One region of the Nonomuraea sp. NPDC050310 genome, then DNA from elsewhere that is predicted to be linked to it. Evidence: predicted binding sites of a transcription regulator. Region 1 holds the regulator's gene; each other region holds the start of a gene.
The links. The regulator LexA, encoded in region 1, represses DNA repair genes until DNA is damaged. The targets are predictions, from matches to a motif close to TCGAACANNTGTTCGA.
Positions count from the first base shown of each region.

Region 1 (5,137 bases):
CCCTGGTGGACGGCACCGTCGTCACCCAGCCCCGGTACTCCCACTGGCTGGAAGGACAGGAGTGGGGGGTGGAGAACTACGGCGTCGACCCGGACCTCGAGGTCGTCACCACCCCGCAGGACCGCGCCGCCGGGCGTGACCCGCAGTTGGACAAGGCGATCGAGCTCGCCCTCGCCGCCCTCACCGACACCCCCGCCGCCACCGCCCCGCCCCTGCCCCCGCTGACCTGACCCCGGAGACGAGAGGAAGGGGCACGGGCACCCGCCCTGCCCCTTCCCGGGTCCTGAGCCCGGCTTGGGGAGCCGCCGCGCCCAGTTCATCCATCCGGTTCGCCGGCCGGAGGCCTTGGGCTCCTGAGCGGACGCGGCCCGTTCTCTAGAACTCCACGGACGAGATCCGCCCGACCAGTTCCTCCAGCACGGGCAACGAGGTGGCGAAGTTGAGCCGCGCGAAGTTCTCCCCGCCGGGCCCGAACTGCTCACCCCCGCTGAGCAGGACCCCCGCCTCCCGCTCCAGCCGCTCGGCCGCCCCCGGCCGCCCGAAGTCGAGCCACGCCAGGTAGGTGGCCTCAGGCACCCGATACCCGACCCCGGCCGGCAACCGCTCGGCCAGCATCCGCCGGTTCCGGTCGAGCAGCCCGAGGATCTCGGCTAGCCAGGGCTCCCCGTGCCGCCAGGCCGCGACCGTCGCCTCCACCCCGAACAGGTTCGCCTCGCCGTACAGGAACTTCGGCGCCGACCACACGGCCTTCCGCGTGGCCTCGTGCCCGAAGTGCGCCACCGCGCACCGGACCCCGCCCAGGTTGAACGCCTTGGACGCGGAGGTCAGCGTGATCGTCCGTTCGGGGAGCAGTGTGGCGAACGGGATGTGCCGGTGCGGCTCGTACACCAGGTCGGCGTGGATCTCGTCGGAGATGACCACCAGGTCGTGCCGCTCCGCCGCCTCGGCCAGCTCGGTCAGCTCGGCCCGCGTGAACGCCCGTCCGGTCGGGTTGTGCGGGTTGACCAGCAGCAGCACCTTGGCCCGGGCCAGATCCGGCACCTCGAACCGCCACCCGTCCCCGTCCGTGTCCGCCTGTGCGGCGATCGGCAGGATGGGGCGGTTCATCTCGGTCAGCGACGCCACGAACGCGTTGTAGGCCGGTGTGTGCACCGCCACCGGATCGCCGGGCTCGGTGGTCGTGTGCAGGATGACCTGGAGGGCCTGGTTGAGGTCGCTGAACGCCCTGACCCGGTCCGGTCCCGAGGGCCGCCAGCCGTACTTGCCCTCCGACCGCTCGGCGAACGCCTCGATGAGCGGTGCCGGGGCGTACTGCTCGTCCCAGGTCGGATACCCCAGGTCGGTGACGATCCGCCGTTCCAGGGCCTCCCGGATCACCGGGGCCACCGGGAAGTCCATGTCCGCCACCCAGGCGGGAATCACCCCTGGGCCCGCTTTGGACCACTTAACCCCGTCGCGTAGCGCTTTGAGGTCTTCCGCCCGGAAAGTGTCGTTCACCCTTTCAGTCTAGATCACCCCCTCTTTTCGCCCCAGCCCCGCTTCCTGGCACCGCCTTGGCGGGGCTCGGGGGCTGCTTTGCGGTGAAGAGGTCCGCCTGTACGGGAGCGTGGGCGCGCCTGAACCGGGGCCCGGCCGGCCCGAGCAAGTGGCCGACCATCCAATCCAGCCGACCCACCGAAGTGACGGGGAGCCCGGGACGCCGGACGCCTCAGCAGAAGCGGCGGCCAGGCTCAAGGCGCGGCGGCTCAAGCAGCGGGGGCATGAGGCGGCAAGGAACAGGCCAGGGGGCGGGTCTTAGGAGCCGGCAAGTAGCGGGGCACTCAGGGGGCTCAGAAGGTAGCGAGGCGCTCACCGGGTGAGGCTCAGGAGGAGAAGGCGAAACGACTGAGGAACCAGGTGGGGGCCGGTCGGCCGCCCGTGTGCGGACGGGGGCCGACCGGTCGGAGGGGGTTTCAGAGGCGGCGAAGCACCGCCACGACCTTGCCCAGGACGCTGGCCTCATCGCCGGGGATCGGGTCGTAGTTGGGGTTGTGCGGGACGAGCCAGACATGCCCGTCCTTCCGCTTGAACGTCTTGACGGTCGCCTCACCGTCGATCATCGCGGCCACGATGTCGCCACTCTCGGCCACCGGCTGCTGCCGTACGACCACCCAGTCGCCGTCGGCGATCGCCGCCTCGATCATCGAGTCACCGCTGACCTGGAGCAGGAAGAGCGTGCCCTCGCCCACGAGCTGCTTGGGCAGGGCGAACACGTCCTCCACGCTCTCCTCGGCCAGGATGGGCCCACCGGCGGCGATCCGGCCGACCAGCGGCACGTACGCCGCCGTCGGGCGGCTCACCGGCGACTCGACCTCGTCGCCGTCCGGATCCACCCACAGCACCGGCTCACCCGGCAGCCGGACCTCCAACGCGCGCGGCCGGTGCGGATCGCGCCGCAGGTAGCCCTTTCGCTGCAAGGCCGTCAGCTGGTGCGACACGCTCGACGTGCTGGTCAGCTGGACCGCCTCGCCGATCTCGCGCATGGAGGGCGGGTACCCGCGCTGCTGCACCGAGTCGCGGATCACCTCCAGGATCTTGCGTTGCCTGGGTGTCAGACCCAGTGAGTCACGCCTGCGCAACGCGAGGTCGCTGACACCGTTGGAGTCATCGTGCTCGCTCATGCCCTGTTCCTCCTCACCGGCAGACCTTCCGGTCCGTGGTTCGTGTGTCGCACACAGCGACGATATCGCCGTTGAAGATCATCCTCAAACAATTGTTCGAGTGTTCCTCGAAAATGTCGGGTCCCTGTGGTAGACCATCGTACGGGAGTTCGATCGACATCGTGTTCGATACGCCGATCTTTGTTCGGCCATTTTCGGTCGTGACGGGGCGGGAGGCCATTCATGCGGACGACCACAATCGCAGAGACCACCGACAATCTCACCTTGATCGCCGACGCCACCCGGGAGCCCCGTCATTCGAACACGCCCCTGCCGCGTCCCCGCCGCCCGGGCACCCCACCTCTCCGCCTCGTCCCCGCGCCCCGCTCCGACCCCGGTACGGCGGAGCTTTCCGGTCCCGGGGTTCCGCGCTCCGCGGGAGTCGGTGGGGGAGGGGGGACGGGGTCGGAGGGTGGCGTACCCGCTCGGGAGGGCCGCCCTGCACGCCGTCCAGCGAGAGGGCTCTGGGGGTGGCCGGGGAGCAGCGACCGCGCGGCGCACTCGAAGAGCAGTGCGGGCGGGGGCGAAACGCTCGGTGTCGGTGTCGGTGTCGGTGTCGGTGTCGGTGGGCCAAGTGACCCTCCTGGAGCGGTCGAGGGTGATGGGCCGGCCTCGGAAGCGGCTGCCGAGGCCGTACGCCTGGCGAGCGTCACCGACCTCCGGGCGTTCCGGCAGGTAACTGGGCGGGCCCAGGCTGCGGGACGGCCGGAGGGGCGGCGGCCGGCTGAGCAGGTGGCACCCGTGGGGGACGAGGGGCGTCCGGAATGGGACAGGCCAAGAGTGTTTCCGGCTCGGGGTGGAACGGGAATCCGTCCCGTGGCCGGGGGTAGTACTACGGGGACGAGACGGCGGAGCTCGGGGGAGCGGCCGAAAGGGGGCGTAGTGGTGGCGGTGAAAGGCAACGGCACCCGGACGACACCGTCCGGCACGGGACGCAAGGGCCGGACCAAGGGCCAGACACGGCGACGGGGCGCAGGCCGTGACGCGGCCCCCAGCGTGCCCCACCCGCGCGTGGGCAGCATCGTCCAGGGCGGCCTGTCCGACGACGGCACCGGCGGCGGCACCGGCACTGGCAGCGGTGGCGGTGGCGGTGGCCGTGCCGGGACCGGCCGCGTTGGGACTGGCCGTGCCGGGACAGGCCGTGTTGGAACTGGCCGTGCTGGGGCTGGCGGTGCGGGCGGTACTGGGGTCGGCGCTCGCCGGGCACGTAGGGCTCGCACGTCGTTCCGTCTCACCCGCCGGGGCCGCATCGTGGTGGCCGCGTTGATCGTCCTACTGGCCGTAGCGGGTTACTGGCTGGGCACGCTGGCAAGCTGACGCTCAGCCACTGTCACTCCGCTCACGCTGATGCTCGGCCGGTGCCACTTCCCTCAAGGTGACGCTCGGCCGCCGTCACTTCATTCAATGGGCGCCGCCTACAACCGGCGCCCATTCGTGGTCTCCGGCCGCAGGACCTCGGGCTTGGCGGGAGGGCGGGCGCAGAATCCAGGGTCGGGCCGCGGCCGGGTTGGCAGCGTCCCACATGGGCCCGGAGGGGAATCAAGGCGCGGGGCCCCGACGGGGGTCGGCGGGATAGGGGCGGCGGGGAAAGCGAGACCCGGGGCCGGCCCGACGGGGCGGCGGAGGGGCGAGACGGGGAAGCACGGCAAGCCCAGGGAAAGCGGCTGAGGCGTGGCGCAGGGGAGTCGGTCAAGGCGGGCTGAGGTGTGGCGCGGCGAAGTCGGGGCCAGGCGGACTGAAGAGGAGAGTCCGACCGGCTGGGGACCAGGGCTGAGAGGGCGGCGGAGAGCGGGAATTCCCTGGTAGTCAGGAGTGTTTCCGCAGGTCGGGAAGCCCTATACCAGACCCGCCCACCCCCCGGAACCCGGCAGAATCCCTTCCTCGGAACACCCGCACCACGCCCCCCACCGGCGACACGCCGACTGATCAGCCACTTCGCTGGGAAGCCGCCCGGCAAGTTGCGATCACGGCCCGGCAGTTCTACGGTTGGACCACAACATCTAGTACTTACACCGATGTAGTTCACCACAAATTGTGTTTCCGTGACCCTGCTTTGGCGACCCTTGAAGGTCGGGAAACGCGTGTGTCAAGGAGGCGTGGCGTGCACTGTCCGTTCTGTCGCCACCCGGACACCAGGGTGATCGACAGTCGCTCCACGGACGACGGGGCCGCCATCAGGCGACGCAGAACCTGTCCGGAGTGCGGGCGGCGGTTCACCACGCAGGAGACGGTCCTGCTGATGGTGAGCAAGAGAAGTGGCGTGACCGAACCGTTCTCGCGGGACAAGGTGGTCGCGGGCGTGCGGCGGGCGTGCCAGGGCAGGCCGGTGGGCGAGGACTCGCTGGCGCAGCTCGGGCAGCAGGTCGAGGAGGCCATCCGGGCGAAGGGCGTGGCCGAGATCCCGTCCAACGAGGTGGGCCTGGCGATCCTCGGCCCGC
Region 1 covers NZ_JBFAKP010000003.1:668,520-673,656, reverse strand. The annotation lists gene AB0I67_RS12720 (PDZ domain-containing protein) at 1-230, shown strand, start outside; gene AB0I67_RS12715 (aminotransferase class I/II-fold pyridoxal phosphate-dependent enzyme) at 376-1,398, opposite strand; gene lexA (transcriptional repressor LexA) at 1,953-2,660, opposite strand; gene nrdR (transcriptional regulator NrdR) at 4,801-5,137, shown strand, end outside.

Region 2 (5,137 bases), on a different contig from region 1:
GCGTCGGCGGGCGGCTCCATGCCCAGGTGCAGCCACGCGGCCGCGGTGGCGACCCGCCCGCGCGGGGTGCGCGCGATGAGTCCCTGCCGGACCAGGAAGGGCTCGGCGACCACCTCGACCGTCTCGGGCTCCTCCCCCACGGCGACCGCGAGGGTGGACAGCCCCACCGGCCCGCCGCCGAACTTGCGCAACAACGCCGACAGCACCGCCCGGTCGAGCCGGTCGAGACCTTCGGCGTCGACCTCGTACAGGTTGAGCGCGGCCGCGGCCAGATCCCGGGTGATCACCCCGTCCGCCCGGACCTCGGCGAAGTCACGCACCCGGCGCAGCAGCCGGTTGGCGATCCGGGGCGTGCCGCGCGAGCGGCGGGCGATCTCATGGCCGCCGTCGTCCGGCAGCTCGACGCCCATCAGCCGCGACGAGCGCCTGAGCACCTGCTCCAGCTCCGGCACCTCGTAGAACTCCATGTGCGCGGTGAAGCCGAACCGGTCACGCAGCGGCGCGGGCAGCAGCCCGGCCCGCGTGGTCGCGCCGACGAGGGTGAAGGGCGCGATGTCGAGCGGGATGGCGGTCGCGCCGGGGCCCTTGCCGACGACGATGTCCACCCGGAAGTCCTCCATCGCCAGGTAGAGCATCTCCTCGGCGGGCCGGGCCATCCGGTGGATCTCGTCGATGAACAGGACCTCGCCCTCGCCGAGCGTGGACAGGATCGCGGCCAGGTCGCCGGCGCGCTCCAGGGCGGGGCCGCTGGTGATGCGCAGCGGCGTGCCGAGCTCGGCGGCGATGATCATGGCCAGCGTGGTCTTGCCCAGACCGGGCGAGCCGCTCATCAGGACGTGGTCGGGCGCCTTGCCGCGGCGCAGCGCGCCCTCCAGCACCAGGGAGAGCTGCTCGCGCACCCGCTGCTGGCCGATGAACTCCGCCAGTCGCTTGGGCCGCAGCGCCGCCTCGATCTGCAGTTCGTTGTCGTCGGCGGCGGAGGAGACGAGGTCGCGTTCGAAGCTCATCGCACGCTCAACGCCCTCAGCGCGGCCTTGAGCATCGCGCCGACCTGCGGCTCGCGGCCCTCGGCCAGCTCGATCTCGGCCATCGGCTCGACGACGGCCAGGGCCTCGTCGGCGTCCTTGCCCGAGTAGCCCAGCCCGACGAGGCCGGAGTGCACCTGCTCGCGCCAGGTCACGCGGCGCGGCGCGCCGGCGATGGCGGCGTTGACCGCCTCCTCGGGCGTGCCCAGCCGGTTCTTCAGCTCGACGATGATCCGCTGGGCGCCCTTCTGCCCGATGCCCGGGACCTGCGTCAGCGCCTTGACGTCGGCCGCCGACACCGCCACGCGCAGGGCGTTGGGTGTGTGCACGGCCAGCATGGCCAGGGCCAGCTTGGGACCCACGCCGCTGGCGGTCTGGAGCATCTCGAACACGACCCGCTCGTCCTCGTCGGCGAAGCCGAACAGGGTCAGCGACTCCTCGCGCACCACCAGCGAGGTGGCGAGCCTGGCCTGCTCCCCCACCCGCAGCGTGGCCAGCGTGCCCGGCGTGCAGTGGACCAGGACGCCCACCCCGCCGACCTCGATCACGGCTCCGTCCGGACCGGCCGCGGTCACCGTGCCCCGCACCGATGCGATCACACCACTCGCCCCCTCGTCGCCCGCGCGACCGCCTCGGCCAGCCGCTGCTGGTTGCCGCCGCGCCACACGTGGCAGATCGCCAGCGCCAGCGCGTCGGCGGCGTCCGCCGGTTTCGGCATCTCCTTGAGCCGCAGCACGCGGGTGACCATGGTGCCGACCTGTGCCTTGTCGGCCGAGCCGTGCCCGCTGATCGCGGCTTTGACCTCGGAGGGGGTGTAGAGCGAGACCGGCAGCCCGCGCCGCGCGGCGCAGAGCACGGCGATGCCGGAGGCCTGGGCGGTCGCGATGACCGACTGCGTGTTGTGCTGGCTGAAGACGCGCTCGACCGCCACCATGTCGGGGGCGATCTGGTCGAGCCAGCGTTCGAGGCCCTGTTCCAGGGCGACGAGCCGGTCGGGCAGCGGGTCGTCCGCCGGAGTGCGGATCACCCCCACGTCGACCAGCGACAGCGGGCCGCCCACGCGTCCCTCGACCGCTCCGACGCCGCATCGCGTCAGCCCAGGATCCACACCCAGCACCCGCACCCGCGCACACCCCTCCATCCGCCGAACACTTGTTCGGCGGGAGCCAGCCTAACGGCCGGAGACGCTCCGCGCACGCACACCGGCCCGTTCAGACCGGGCTTCCGGGAAGGGGAGCACGGGCTGCCGGGGCGTGCGGCGGCGCCCTATACGCTCACCGGCATGAACGGCATCACCCTGCGTGAGCTGCTGGCTTTCGACGAGGCCGACGTCCTGCGCCTGGTGCTCGCGCCGGCCGGTGAGGACGTGCGGTTCGACGGCGTGGTCATCGGCGACGAGGGTCCGGCCCGTTCCTGCACCGGGCGGGTCGTGCTGGCGATCGGGCTGCCGGTCCAGGAGGCGGCGCGGCGCGACGCGGCGGCGGTGGTGGTGCGGGCGGACGGGTTCGACGAGGAGACGCTGCACACCGCCGACCAGTACGGCCTGGCCTTGCTCGCCAGGGCCGAGTGGGCGGACTGGGACGACGTGGCGACGCTGCTGCGCTCGGCGCTGGCCTACGCGGGAGCCGGCCGGGGCGACCGGATGGCGGACGCGACCGAGAGCGGCGGGCTGGCCGCGCTGGCGTCGGTGGTGGCGGAGTTCACCGGCGGCTCGATCACCATCGAGGACACCCGGTTCCGGGTCCTGGCGCACTCGGCGACCGGGCCCGAGGCCGACGAGATGCGCCGTTCCACCATCCTGGGCGGGCGGGTGCCCGACTGGCGGGTCGAGGAGCTGCGGCGCAGCGGGCTGCTGCGCGCGTTGTGGTCGTCGGACGAGGTCATCCACCGGCCGGCCGACGGGGACACGCCCGAGCGGCTGATCATCGCGATCCGCAGCGGGCGGGAGATGCTCGGCTCGATCTGGGCCGCGGCCGACGGGCGGGCGCTCAGTCCGAACGCGGCGAGCGCGCTCAGCCGGGCGGCCGAGGTCGCTGTGCCGTACCTGCTGCAGCACCGGCTGCGGGAGAGCGGCGCGCGGCGGCGGGAGGAGCACGCGCTGCGCGGGCTGCTGAGCGGGGAGGGCGATCTGAGCACGCACGCGTGGTCGCTCGGGCTGGCTCCCGAGCTGCGGTGCGCGGTGGTGGTGGCCGAGCTCGACGGCTCGCCGGGCGCGGCCGGTGAGCGGGTGCTGGGGACTCTGGCGCTGCAGGCGGCCTCCTACCGGGGGGCGGCGCGGGTGCTGCGGGAGGCGGGGCGGGTGACCGTGCTGCTGCCGGTGGGCGACGGGGAGGAGTACGGGGCGGCGGGCCTGGCGCGGGAGCTGGACGGGCTGGCCGCGGCGACGCCCGGGGCGGGGCCGGTGTGGGTGGGCGCGGGCGGCGTGGTGCCCTCGCCCCTGCGGGCCGCCGCCTCGCGGGAGGAGGCCGCGCTGGTCGTCCGGGTCCTGCGCGAACGCGGCGGCCTGCCGGAGAAGGGCGGCCCCGCGTCAGGAGCGGCCTCGGTGCGGCGGTGGGCGGGAGCCGCGGAAGTGGCGCCGGCGATCGACGTGCTGCGCATCCTGGACGCGGCCCGGCCCGCCTGGGAGCGGGGCAACGGGCCGGTGCACGAGCTGATCCGCGCCGACCTGGCCGCGGGCGGCGAGCTGGTCCGGTCGATCGCCGTCTACCTGGAGGAGGCCGGCGACGTCGCGGCGGCGGCCAGGCGGCTGGTCCTGCACCCCAACACCCTGCGCTACCGCCTGCGCCGCGCCCGCGAACGGTTCGCGGTGGACCTGGACGATCCGGACATCCGCCTGCTCATGACCCTAGCCGTCCGCTTGGTGGACGCCTCTTGGCCGACCGGCCAAAGCTGATCTCCCGCTTTAGCTCGGCGGCTAAAGATTTCCGGATATGGCAGGCCTCAGGCTCGTCCTTACGGTCCCCCGAAATCCAGGAGTCTTGACGTGTTGAACAGCAGGGTCGCCGAGGTCGTCCGCCACGCCGTGGACACCGGCGCGCTGGGCGCGGAGCAGCCCGTGGCCGGTTTCGTCGACGTCGAGGGGGTGCGCTCGTCGGTCGCCGCGCTGCACGCCGCCTTCGGTCCCGGCGTGCTGCACACCTTCGCCGCCAAGGCCGCCTCGCTGGTGCCGGTGCTGCGCCTGCTGGCCACCGAGGGCATGGGCTGCGAGGTGGCCAGCCCGGGCGAGCTGCGCATCGCGCTCGACGCCGGCTTCGACCCCGCCAAGATCGTGTTCGACTCCCCCGCCAAGACCCGGCAGGAACTGGCCCAGGCGCTGGAGCTGGGCATCGCGGTCAACGCCGACAACCTGGCCGAGCTGCGCCGCATCGACGGCCTGCGCCGCGACGACTGCGCCTCGGTCGTGGGCCTGCGGGTCAACCCGCAGGTCGGCACCGGGTCGATCGGCGCGATGAGCACCGCCACCGCCACCTCCAAGTTCGGCGTCGCGCTGCGCGACCCGGGCGCCCGCGAGGCGGTCGTCGAGGCCTTCGTGCGCCGGCCCTGGCTGACCCGGCTGCACGCGCACGTCGGCTCGCAGGGCTGCCCGCTGGAGCTGATCGCCGCGGGCATCGCCGAGACCTACCTGCTGGCCGAGGAGATCAACGCCACGCTGGGCCGGCGGCAGATCACCAGCCTCGACATCGGCGGCGGGCTGCCGGTGAACTTCACCGACGAGCGGGAGACGCCCACCTTCGCCGACTACGTGCGGGTGCTCGGCGAGGCGGTGCCCGGCCTGTTCGACGGGCGCTACGAGCTGATCACCGAGTTCGGCCGCTCGCTGCTGGCCAAGAACGGCTTCATCGGCGCCCTGGTGGAGTACACCAAGGACGCCGGCGGGCGGCGCATCGCGATCACCCACGCCGGCGCCCAGGTCGCCACCCGGACCGTGCTGATGCCCGGCGCGTGGCCGCTGCGCGTGGACGCCTTCGACGCCAAGGGCCGGCCCAAGCAGGGGCCACTGCTGGCGCAGGACGTCGCCGGGCCGTGCTGCTTCGCCGGCGACGTCGTCGCGCACGCCAGGGAGCTGCCGGAACTGGAGGAGGGCGACTTCGTCGTGCTGCACGACACCGGCG
Region 2 covers NZ_JBFAKP010000029.1:52,516-57,652, forward strand. The annotation lists gene ruvB (Holliday junction branch migration DNA helicase RuvB) at 1-1,007, opposite strand, end outside; gene ruvA (Holliday junction branch migration protein RuvA) at 1,004-1,624, opposite strand; gene ruvC (crossover junction endodeoxyribonuclease RuvC) at 1,621-2,148, opposite strand; gene AB0I67_RS39005 (helix-turn-helix domain-containing protein) at 2,308-3,918, shown strand; gene AB0I67_RS39010 (diaminopimelate decarboxylase) at 4,009-5,137, shown strand, end outside.
Region 2: a site for LexA is predicted at 2,170-2,185, ahead of ruvC (crossover junction endodeoxyribonuclease RuvC). Genes of this name have one in related genera too.

Region 3 (5,137 bases), on a different contig from region 1:
GCACCTGGCGCTGGAGGCCGGGATCGGCGGTTACGAGGCCGCCGACCGGCAGGCCGGGGCGGTGGAGGGCTTCTACGACTCGGTCGCCGCGCTCGTCGGGGCCGGGCGTGAGGAGATCGCCTACGTCGAGAACGCGACCCGGGCCTGGGACCTGGCCTTCTACGGGCTGGAGTTCGGGCCGGGCGCGCGGGTGGTGACGACCAGCAGCGAGTACGCCAGCAACGGGATCGCCTTCCTGCAGCGGGGACTGGAGGTGGAGGTGCTGCCGGACGAGCCGTCCGGGGAGCTGTCGCTGGCGGCGCTGGAGGCGTCGCTGCGGCGGGGCGGGGTGGGGCTGGTGGCGATCAACTACATGCCCACGCACAACGGGCTGGTCAACCCGGCGGCCGAGGTGGGGCGGCTGACCCGCGAGCACGGGGTCCCCTACCTGCTGGACGCCTGCCAGGCGGTGGGGCAGGTGCCGGTGGACGTGGCCGAGCTGGGGTGCGACTTCCTGTCGGCGACCGGGCGCAAGTTCATGCGCGGGCCGCGCGGGACCGGGTTCCTGTACGTGCGGCGGGAGGTGCTGGGCTGGCACCGGCCGCCGTTCCTCGACCTGCTGTCGGCCGAGTGGACCTCGCCGGGCGGCTACGAGATGCGCGGTGATGCGCGGCGGTATGAGACGTGGGAGCGGTATGTCGCCGGGCAGATCGCGTTGGGGGTGGCGGCCGAGTACGCGCGGGGTCTGGGGATGGAGGCGGTCTGGGCGCGGGTGCGGGAGCTGGCCGCCGGGCTGCGGGAGCGGCTGGCGGGGATCCCCGGGGTGCAGGTGCTGGACCGTGGGGCGGTGCGGGGGGCGATCGTCTCCTTCACCGTCGCCGGGCGAGACAGCGGGGCGGTCCGGCTGGCGCTGCGGGAGCAGGGGATCAACGTCAGCGCCACCGACATCGCCCACCAGCGGCTCGACCCCTTCGCGGTGCCTTCGGCGGTGCGGGCCTCGGTGCACTACTACAACACCGAGGAGGAGCTCGACCGCCTGGCCGCCGCCCTCGGCGAGCTCGCCTCGTCCGCCCGTTAGAGCAGGGCGAGCTGTTCCGGCTCGGGGTGCCGGGCCGGGGCAGGGGCCGGGGCGGGGTGGCGGAGTCTGGGGCGGAGGCGGGGGCGGTTGCCGCCCTTGCCGATGCCGTAGCGCTCGGCCAGCTCGCGGACCTGCCCGGCGATCCGCTCCTGGTAGCCTCGCGGCGCGTAGGCTCCTCTGCCGTACAGCTCCAGGTAGCGGGGGACCAGCCGCGGGTGCGTGCGGCCCAGCCAGGTCAGGAACCACTCGCGCGCCCCCGGCCGCAGGTGCAGCACGATCGGCGTCAGGTGGGTGGCGCCGGACTCGGCGATGGCCCGCACGGTCTGGTCGAGCTGGCCGGGGGAGTCGGTGAGGTAGGGCAGGATCGGCGCCATCAACACCCCGCAGGGGATCCCGGCCTCGTTGAGCGTACGGCAGGCCTCCAGCCGGCGGTGCGGGTGCGGGGTGCCCGGCTCGACCGCCTGCCAGGCGTCGGCGTCGACGAAGCCGACGGAGAAGGCGGTGCTGACGTCGGTGACCTCGGCCGCCCGGGTGAGCAGGTCGAGGTCGCGCAGGATGAGCGTGCCCTTGGTGAGGATGGAGAAGGGGTTGGCCGCCTCGCTCAGCGCGGTGATGATGCCGGGCATGAGGCGGTAGCGGCCTTCGGCGCGCTGGTAGCAGTCGACGTTGGTGCCCATCGCGATCGGCCGGCCGCGCCAGCGGGGCGAGGCGAGTTCGCGGCGGGTGAGCTCGGGGGCGTTGACCTTCACGATGACCTTGGAGTCGAAGTCGAGGCCGGCGTCGAGGTCGAGGTAGGTGTGGGTGTTGCGGGCGAAGCAGTAGACGCAGCGGTGGGCGCAGCCGCGGTAGGGGTTGATCGTGTGGTCGAAGGGGACGCGGCTGACGGCGGGGACCTTGTTGATGATCGAGCGCGCCCGGACCTCGTAGAAGGTCATCCCGCGGAAGGCGGGGGTGTCGAAGGTGCGCTCGACCGCGCCGAACAGCGGCGAGGCCGCCGCGTCGGGGGAGCCGTCGAGTCGCAGGTTGTCCCAGCGCATAGGCTTGATTAGAACAACTGTTCGGTCTTGATCGCAACTCGGGGGCGCGGGGAAAGCGATCGTAATTCCCAGGCCAAGGAGCGGATAACGATCTTCAAGGGTGGGCAGAACGTCGGCACAGAACGTGCGTTCCGGAGGTGCATCCATCATGGCCTGGTCGCAGGATGAGGAGCGGATGCTGGCCCAGATCGAGCAGCACCTCGTCGAGGAGGACCCGCGACTGGTCGCGCGCCTGGAGTCGTTCAACCGGCGGGCCGGCCGGGGTGAGGCCAGGTCCCGTGACGCCGCCGTGCCCCGTCGCCCGCGCCGCTCCACGGTGATCATCCTGGTGAGCTGGGTGCTGATCGCCACGCTGGTGGCGACGCTGCTCATCATGGTCCTGCGCAACGACACCGCCCTCGCCCTGGCCCTGTAGACCCGCCGGAGGCCTCCGTCCCGGAGCGGGCCGCCGCCGGCCGCCGGCCACGTGACGAGCCGTCCTGCGGGCGGCCGCCCCCTTTTCGTGCGACGCGCGCTTCCCCTTTGCCCGCGGGGTTGACGGGGGGTCGGGGGGTGGCGAGGCTGGCGCGCAGCCGAGCATGGGAGAGACGATGGAGCACGTCACATCCGCCGACGGGACGGTGCTGGCGCTGGAGCGGGCGGGGAGCGGGCCGGCGATCGTGCTGGTGTGCGGGGCGATCAGCGACCGCAGCGCCAACGCGGCGCTGGCCGGGGAGCTGGCCGGGCACTTCACCGTGTACAACTACGACCGGCGCGGGCGGGGCGGGTCGGGCAACGCCACGCCGTACCGGCTGGAGGCTCCGGCGCAGGAGGCGGGCGAGGAGGCGCTGGCGCGCGAGGCGGAGGACCTGGCGGCGGTGGTGGCCGCGGCGGGCGGACGGGCCTACGCCTACGGGATCTCCTCGGGCGGGGCGCTGGTGCTGGAGGCGGCGGCGCGCGGGGTGGAGCTGGCCGGGGTGGCGGTGTACGAGTGCCCCTACAGCCCGGGCAACGGCGAGGAGGGGCGTGCCTACTACGCCGAGCTGACCCGGCTGCTGCGCGAGGGGCGCGGCGGGGAGGCGGCGGCGCTGTTCCTGACGGTGGCCGGCACGCCGGAGGCGCAGGTCGAGCAGATGCGGCGCGAGCCGTACTGGCCGCAGGTGGAGGCGCTGGCTCCGGTGCTGCCCTACGACTCGGCGGCGCTCGGGCACGGCACGTGCGGCGGGGTGTTCCCGGTGGAGCGCATGGCCTCGCTGGCCGTACCGGCGCTGGTGCTGAGCGGCGGCGCCAGCCCGCGTTTCTTCCACGACGCGGCCCGGTTGATCACGGCGACGCTCGCCGGGGCGCGGCACGAGGTGGTGGCCGGGCAGGATCACCAGGTGCGGGCGGCGGCGCTGGCTCCGGTGCTGGTGGCCGGGCTGCTCGGCAAGACGGACCGTTCCGTATAGTTGGGCGGCATGAGTCCCAACCCCGCCCGCCGCAGCGAACGTTCGCGCACGGCGATCCTGACGGCGGCGCTCGAGCTAGTGCAGGAGGTCGGGTACGCGAAGCTGACCGTGGAGGCGATCGCGGCGCGGGCGGGGGTGGGCAAGCAGACGATCTACCGGTGGTGGCCGTCGAAGGCGGCGGTGATGTTCGACGCCTTCCAACGGCACAACGCCGCCGCCCAAGAGCAGGTGGTGCTGCCCGACACCGGGGACCTGGCCGCCGACCTGCGGCTGGTGCTGCACGAGACGGTCGCGGAGTTCAACGACCCCGCCTTCGCCTCGGCCTACCGGGCGCTCAACACCGAGGTGCAGGACGACCCGGTGCTGGCCGAGCAGTTGCTGGAGCGGCTGCTGCGCCCGGCGCTGGAGGCGGTCAAGGCGCGGCTGCGCACCGCGGGCCTGCCGGCCGGCCTCGACCTGGACGTGGCGGTCGAGGCGCTGTACGGGCCGTTCTACTACCGGTGGCTGCTGCGGACCGGCCCGCTGACCACCGGGTACGCCGACCGGCTGCTGGAGCTGTGGCTGCGCGGGGTACGCGCGTAGAGCCGGCCGGGGCGGGCGGTCACAGGCCGTTGAGGAAGCGGGCGGCGATCGGCGCGGCGACCTTGCCGCCGCCTCCGCCGCCCTCGACGATCACCGCGAAGGCGACCTCGTCCTTGAAGCCCATGAACCAGGCGTGCTGGCCGGCCACCGGGTTGCCGTACTCGGCGGTGCCGGTCTTGCCGTAGGTCCCGGCGGGCAGGCCGGCGGCCTTGGCGGTGCCCTTGGTGACCACCGCGGACATCATCTGGTGCAGCGGCTTGAGCACCTGGTCCGGCAGCGGGCGCGGCTCGGCCTTCTGTTTGCGGCCCTCGACCAGGGTGGGCGGGCGCCAGGTGCCGTCGGCGATGGCGGCGCCGACGGAGGCCATGGTGAGTGGGGTGGCGATCAGCCGGGCCTGGCCGAAGGAGGCGGCGGCCAGCTCGGAGTCGGAGGTGGCCTTCGGGAAGCTGGGCTGGCGGGCGGGCACGCCGATCTGCAGCGGCTGGTTGAAGCCGACCAGCTCGGCGGCCTGCTGGAGCTTGTCGGCGCCGAGCTGCTTCTGGGCCATGGGGGCGATCGTGGTGTTGCAGGAGTAGGCGAAGGAGTCGGAGAAGCTGAGCGAGCCGTACTCGGCGTGCTCGGAGTTGCGGATCTTGAGGCCGCCGACGTAGGCGTACTTGGGGCAGCTCACCCGGTCGGCGGGCTTGACGCCTTCGGCCAGCAGGCCGAGGGCGGTGACGGCCTTGAAGGTGGAGCCGGGGGCGTACTGGCCGTCCAGGGCGCGGTTCATGTCGCCGCGGTTGTTGACGACGGCCAGGATGCCGCCGGTGGACGGCTTGATCGCCACGATCGAGGCGGGCTTGTCGACCTCGCGCACGGCTTCGACGGCGGCGGCCTGGATGCGCGGGTCGAGCGTGGTTTCGAGGGGTTTGCCCTTCTGGCCCTTGATGGTGTGCAGGACCTTGCCGCCGAGCATGATCTGCGTGGCGGGGATGCCGGCCAGGCGCGTCTGGAAGGTGGCCTGCAGGCCGCCGCGGCCGATGGCCTGGCCGACC
Region 3 covers NZ_JBFAKP010000005.1:23,531-28,667, forward strand. The annotation lists gene AB0I67_RS15225 (aminotransferase class V-fold PLP-dependent enzyme) at 1-1,057, shown strand, start outside; gene AB0I67_RS15230 (Rv2578c family radical SAM protein) at 1,054-2,094, opposite strand; gene AB0I67_RS15235 (DUF3040 domain-containing protein) at 2,243-2,509, shown strand; gene AB0I67_RS15240 (alpha/beta fold hydrolase) at 2,685-3,521, shown strand; gene AB0I67_RS15245 (TetR/AcrR family transcriptional regulator) at 3,531-4,103, shown strand; gene AB0I67_RS15250 (penicillin-binding transpeptidase domain-containing protein) at 4,123-5,137, opposite strand, start outside.
Region 3: a site for LexA is predicted at 2,104-2,119, ahead of AB0I67_RS15230 (Rv2578c family radical SAM protein). Genes of this name have one in related genera too.

Region 4 (5,137 bases), on a different contig from region 1:
TCGAGCGGACCGTCCGCTTCTACCAGGAGCTGCTCGAATTCCCGCTGACCGAGATCTTCGAGAACCGCGACTACAAGGGCAGCAACCACTTCTTCTTCGACCTCGGCAACGGCAACCTGCTGGCCTTCTTCGACTTCCCCGGCCTCGACCTCGGCCCCTACCAGGAGGTGCTCGGCGGCCTGCACCACATCGCGATCTCCGTCGACCCGGCCACCTGGGAACGGCTGCGCGGCAAGCTGGAGATGGCCGGCGTGCCGCACCAGATCGAGAGCGGCGCCTCCATCTACTTCAGGGACCCCGACGGCGCCCGGCTGGAGCTGCTCGCCGACCATCTCGGTGAGATGTACGGCTCGCGCGTGCTGTGATCAGCGGCGCGAGGCGCGCCTGGAGCGATCGACGCCCGCCCGCGGCTCCCGCCGGAGACCCGCGTGCCGCTCGGAGCGCTCCGCCTTCTCCTTCTGTACGGCCTGCCGCATCAGAAGGTCGAGGTGGCGGCGCCGGGCCCGGCCGGTCCGGTTCTTGGCCGACTTCGGGGGCGATGGCTGCGACTTCTTGGGGGATTTCGCCATGGCCCGGTCCTACCCACTCCGGCGGTGGTTCGATACTTGGCTGATGCGCCTGACTGAGTTTTGGAGACGGATGCGGGCCCACTTCGGCGACGCCTACGCCGAGTCGTGGGCACGCGACTACGTGCTGGCGCCGCTCGGCGGCCGGACCGTCGAGCAGGCGCTGGCCGACGGCATCGGCGCCAAGGAGATCTGGCGCGCGGTCTGCCAGGTGGAGAACGTCTCCAGCCGGCTCACCTAGTCGTCGGGCTCCTGGGCCAGCACCGTCTTGATCGCCGTGGCGGTGCCGCCCAGATCCTCCGCGCTGCCCTGCCCGCCCGGCGACCACAGGAAGAGCCACCCGCGCTGCGTGGGCGTGGCGAAGATCAGCGTCTGGCGGCCCGTGCTCGGGTGCCAGGCCCACAGCACCGGATCGTGGCCGCCGACCATGCGGCCGACCAGGCCGTGATCGGGGAGCAGTTCGGCCAGCGCCTGGAGATGGCCGCGCCGTTCCTCGGTGTAGGTGCTCGCCACACCTTTCAGGATCTCCCCAGGTCACGGCCATGGCAACAGGGCGGGAGCATTGTGGGGGAATGTCTAGTCCCGGTGTCGGGCCAGCTCCCGCACGATCTTCCGGAAGCGAAGGTGCGCCCGGACGGTGATCGCCGCCGAGGCCCCGATGAACAGCGCTCCGGCCGCGATCGCCACGGCCAGCCCGGTGCCGCGGTCCGCGGCCACGGTGACCGTCACCGCCGTCGTCGCCAGCGAGGCCGCCAGCGCCAGCCAGCCCGCGACCAGCCCGTCCAGCGCGAACAGCGGCCGCGGCCCGAGCACCGACCAGGCCCCGAACGCCGTCCAACCGGCGCAGATCAGGGCCAGCAGCGCGAACACCAGCCGGGTGCGGTCCGGCAGCGGCCCGGGCTCGGTCGCCCACAGCGTGATCAGGAACGTCCCGCCCACCAGCCCGCCGAGCAGCGCCACCGTCCCGCGCAGCCGCCGCCACGGGCTCGACTCGGCCCGCACCAGCGCGATGATCTCGTCGTCTTTCATGGCTTCTCCTCCAGTTGTCCACGAAGCAGGCCGCGTGCCCGGTGCAGCCGGGATTTGGCCGTTCCCAGCGGAATGCCGCAGATCTCCGCGCAGTCCTCCAGCGACAGGTCCTCCAGGTAGAAGAGGACGAGGATCTCCCGCTCGCGCGGCGGCAGCGCGGCCAGGCCGTCGAACAGCTCGGCCCGGTCGAGAACCGCTTCCGTCCCGTCCGGTACGGCAGGCGGCTCGGCCCCGGCGTCGAGCGCGGCCTCGCCGTACTCCGCCCGCAGCCGGGTCGCCACCGCCCGCCGGGCGATGGTGAACAGCCACGGCGCGAAGCGCGCCGGGTCCTTGAGCCGGGGCAGCCCGCGCACCACCGCCACCCAGACCTCCTGGGTCACGTCGTCGGCGCGCCCGGGGCCGAGCATCCGGCGCACGTAGGTCAGGACCGGCTCGTGCCACGCCCTGACCAGCTCCGTCAGCGCGGCCCGGTCGCCCAGACGGCACCTGAGCACCAGCGATTCGTTGTCCATCCCACTCCCTCGTCGTCCACGCCGGTACAGTCGCGGAGCGGACACGCCAGGTTCACGTTCGGATGAGATCGAACAGCCGTTCGGCTACTATGAAGCCACCCGGACCGAGGTCCGGCGGAAAATTGTCGGTCGCAGGCCGTAGCTTTCTCACGACTGACCGGACCACGATCCTCCAAGGGGAGATCCCATGGCTATCAACGACCGCGAGAAGGCCCTTGAGACTGCCCTCGCACAGATCGAGCGTCAATTCGGCAAGGGCTCCGTCATGCGCCTCGGCGACGACGCCCGCGCGCCGATCGAGATCATCCCGACCGGCTCGATCGCCCTCGACGTCGCCCTCGGCATCGGCGGGTTCCCGCGCGGCAGGATCGTGGAGGTCTACGGCCCCGAGTCCTCCGGCAAGACGACGGTCGCCCTCCACGCCGTGGCCAACGCCCAGCGCGGGGGCGGCATCGCCGCCTTCATCGACGCCGAGCACGCGCTCGACCCCGAATACGCCAAGAAGCTCGGTGTCGACACCGACGCCCTCCTGGTCTCCCAGCCCGACACCGGTGAGCAGGCCCTCGAGATCGCCGACATGCTGATCCGCTCCGGCGCGGTCGACCTGATCGTCATCGACTCGGTCGCGGCCCTGGTGCCCAAGGCCGAGATCGAGGGCGAGATGGGCGACAGCCACGTCGGCCTCCAGGCCCGCCTCATGTCCCAGGCGCTGCGCAAGGTCGCCGGTGCGCTCAACAGCACCGCCACCACCGCCATCTTCATCAACCAGCTCCGCGAGAAGATCGGCGTCATGTTCGGCTCGCCCGAGACCACGACCGGTGGTAAGGCGCTGAAGTTCTACGCCTCGGTGCGCCTCGACATCCGCCGCATCGAGACGCTCAAGGACGGCACCGAAGCGGTCGGCAACCGCACCCGCGTCAAGGTCGTCAAGAACAAGATGGCCCCGCCCTTCCGCGTGGCCGACTTCGACATCCTGTACGGCGTGGGCATCTCCCGTGAGGGCGGCCTCATCGACATGGGCGTCGAGCACGGCTTCGTCCGCAAGGCCGGTGCCTGGTACACCTACGAGGGCGACCAGCTCGGCCAGGGCAAGGAGAACGCGCGTAACTTCCTGAAGAACCACCCGGACATCGCCAACGAGATCGAGAAGCGGATCAAGGAGAAGCTCGGTGTCGGCCCGCGGGTCGACGCTCCCGCCGACGCCGCCCCTGCCGCTCCCGCTCCGGCGGCTGCCGCCCCGGCTCCGTCCGGCCGTGGCTCCCGCGCCGCTGCTGCCGCCGCCGCGCCGAAGCCCGGTGACGTCTGAGCGCTCGGCGTATGAACGAGCCGAAGAGCCGGCCTGACCCCGGGCGCGCCCGCCGCGCCCGGCCATCGCCGCCTGGCTGGAGCGACTCCGATCCAGCCGACGCCCCACCCTGGCTCTTCGGCGACCCTCCTACACCGAGCGACTCCCTTACACCCGGCGACCCTCTTCCGCCGGGCGATCATCCTCCACCTGGCGATTCTCTTTTGCCGGGCGATCACCCTTCACCTGGCGCCCGTCTTTTGTCGGGCGATCATCCTTCACCCGGCGATTCTCTTTTGCCGGGCGATCACCCTTCACCCGGCGACCCTCTTGTGCTGGGCGACTCTCTTCCTCCCGGCGGGCTCACCTCGCCGGGCGGCTCTGCCTCGCCAAGCGCTGCCCCTTCCCCGGCTCACCCGCGGGACTGGGGTGCCTGGCCCGACCCCGCCGAACACCCCATCAAGCGCCGCCGCCGCAACCCGTCCTCCCGATCTCAGACCCCGGACCCGACCGGCACCTCCTACCCGGCTCAGCCTTCGGGTACGGCTCAGCCCTCGGGTACAGCTCGCCCCTCGGGTACAGCTCGCCCCTCGGGTACAGCTCGCCCCTCGGGTACAGCTCAGACGTCGAGCTCGGCTCAGACCCGTGGCGAGGCCCGGCCTCAGGCCCTGGACTCGTCGGAAACCTTTGCCTGGCCCACCTTCCCATCTGAGGCCGCGTCCCCACTCGAGGCCACGTCCCCACCGGTGACCTCGTCGTCGCCTCCGGCTGCGGACGAGGGCTCCTGGTGGGCTCCGGCTGCCCAGGAGGGGCTCGACTCCGGCCAGGACGGGCACCCGTTCTTCAGCCTGGGCTCGGGAGACGACGGCAGCGGCCCGCTCTCCGGTCTGGCGTCCGGGGACGACGGTTCCGAGACCCGGAGTCGTAAGCGCGCGCGCCGCTCCAAGAGCACCGGGTACGGCAAGCGTCCCCGCCGGGCCGACCCTGACACCGATGACCAGGCCTTCGAACCGGCCCCCTTCGAACAGGCTCCCTTCGGCGGCCTGTTCAGCAAGCCCTCCTCAGACTCTGAACCGACCGAGCTCCGCCACTTTGAGGGCAGCGGCTTGTTCAGCGAGTCGACGACCTCGGGGGCTGAGCCGACTCCGGCCAGCCACGTCGAGGGCGGCGGCTTGTTCAGCGAGCTGACCCCGGAGCCCGAGCCGACTCCGGTCAGCCACGACTGGGGCAGCGGTCTATTCAGCGAGCCGGTCTCGGAGGCTGAGCCGACTTCGGTCAGCCACGACGGGGGCGGCGGCTTGTTCGGCGAGCCGACCCCGGAGGCCGGGCCCACCTCGTCCGCCGAGCTCACCTCGTCCGCCGAGCCGGCCTGGGCCGCCGAGCTCAGCTCGCTCACCGAGCCGACCCCGGCTGCCAAGCCCACCCCAGCCACCGAGCTAACCCCGCCCAGCCCCGACACCGGCGGTGGGCTGTTCGGCAGCGAGTCTGGCCAGGGGGGCGGGCTGTTTGATGGGGTGCAAGCCGATTCGGGCGGGCGGGGAAGTTCGGGTGGCGGAGGGCTGTTCGAGGGTGAGCCGTTCGGGGCGGCGGGGGGCTCCGGCGGTGGGCTGTTTGATGACGACGGTGGGGAGCGGCGGCGGGCTGGGCGGGGGAAGGGGCGGTACGGGCGGAAGAAGGGGCGCGGGCGCTACGGGGACGGGCCGGATCCGGGGTCGGGGGCGGCGCAAGGGCCGCCGGCGGATCCG
Region 4 covers NZ_JBFAKP010000010.1:202,455-207,591, reverse strand. The annotation lists gene AB0I67_RS24080 (VOC family protein) at 1-365, shown strand, start outside; gene AB0I67_RS24075 (hypothetical protein) at 366-569, opposite strand; gene AB0I67_RS24070 (DUF3046 domain-containing protein) at 613-807, shown strand; gene AB0I67_RS24065 (hypothetical protein) at 804-1,079, opposite strand; gene AB0I67_RS24060 (hypothetical protein) at 1,143-1,595, opposite strand; gene AB0I67_RS24055 (sigma-70 family RNA polymerase sigma factor) at 1,592-2,107, opposite strand; gene recA (recombinase RecA) at 2,295-3,413, shown strand; gene recX (recombination regulator RecX) at 4,139-5,137, shown strand, end outside.
Region 4: a site for LexA is predicted at 2,176-2,191, ahead of recA (recombinase RecA). Genes of this name have one in related genera too.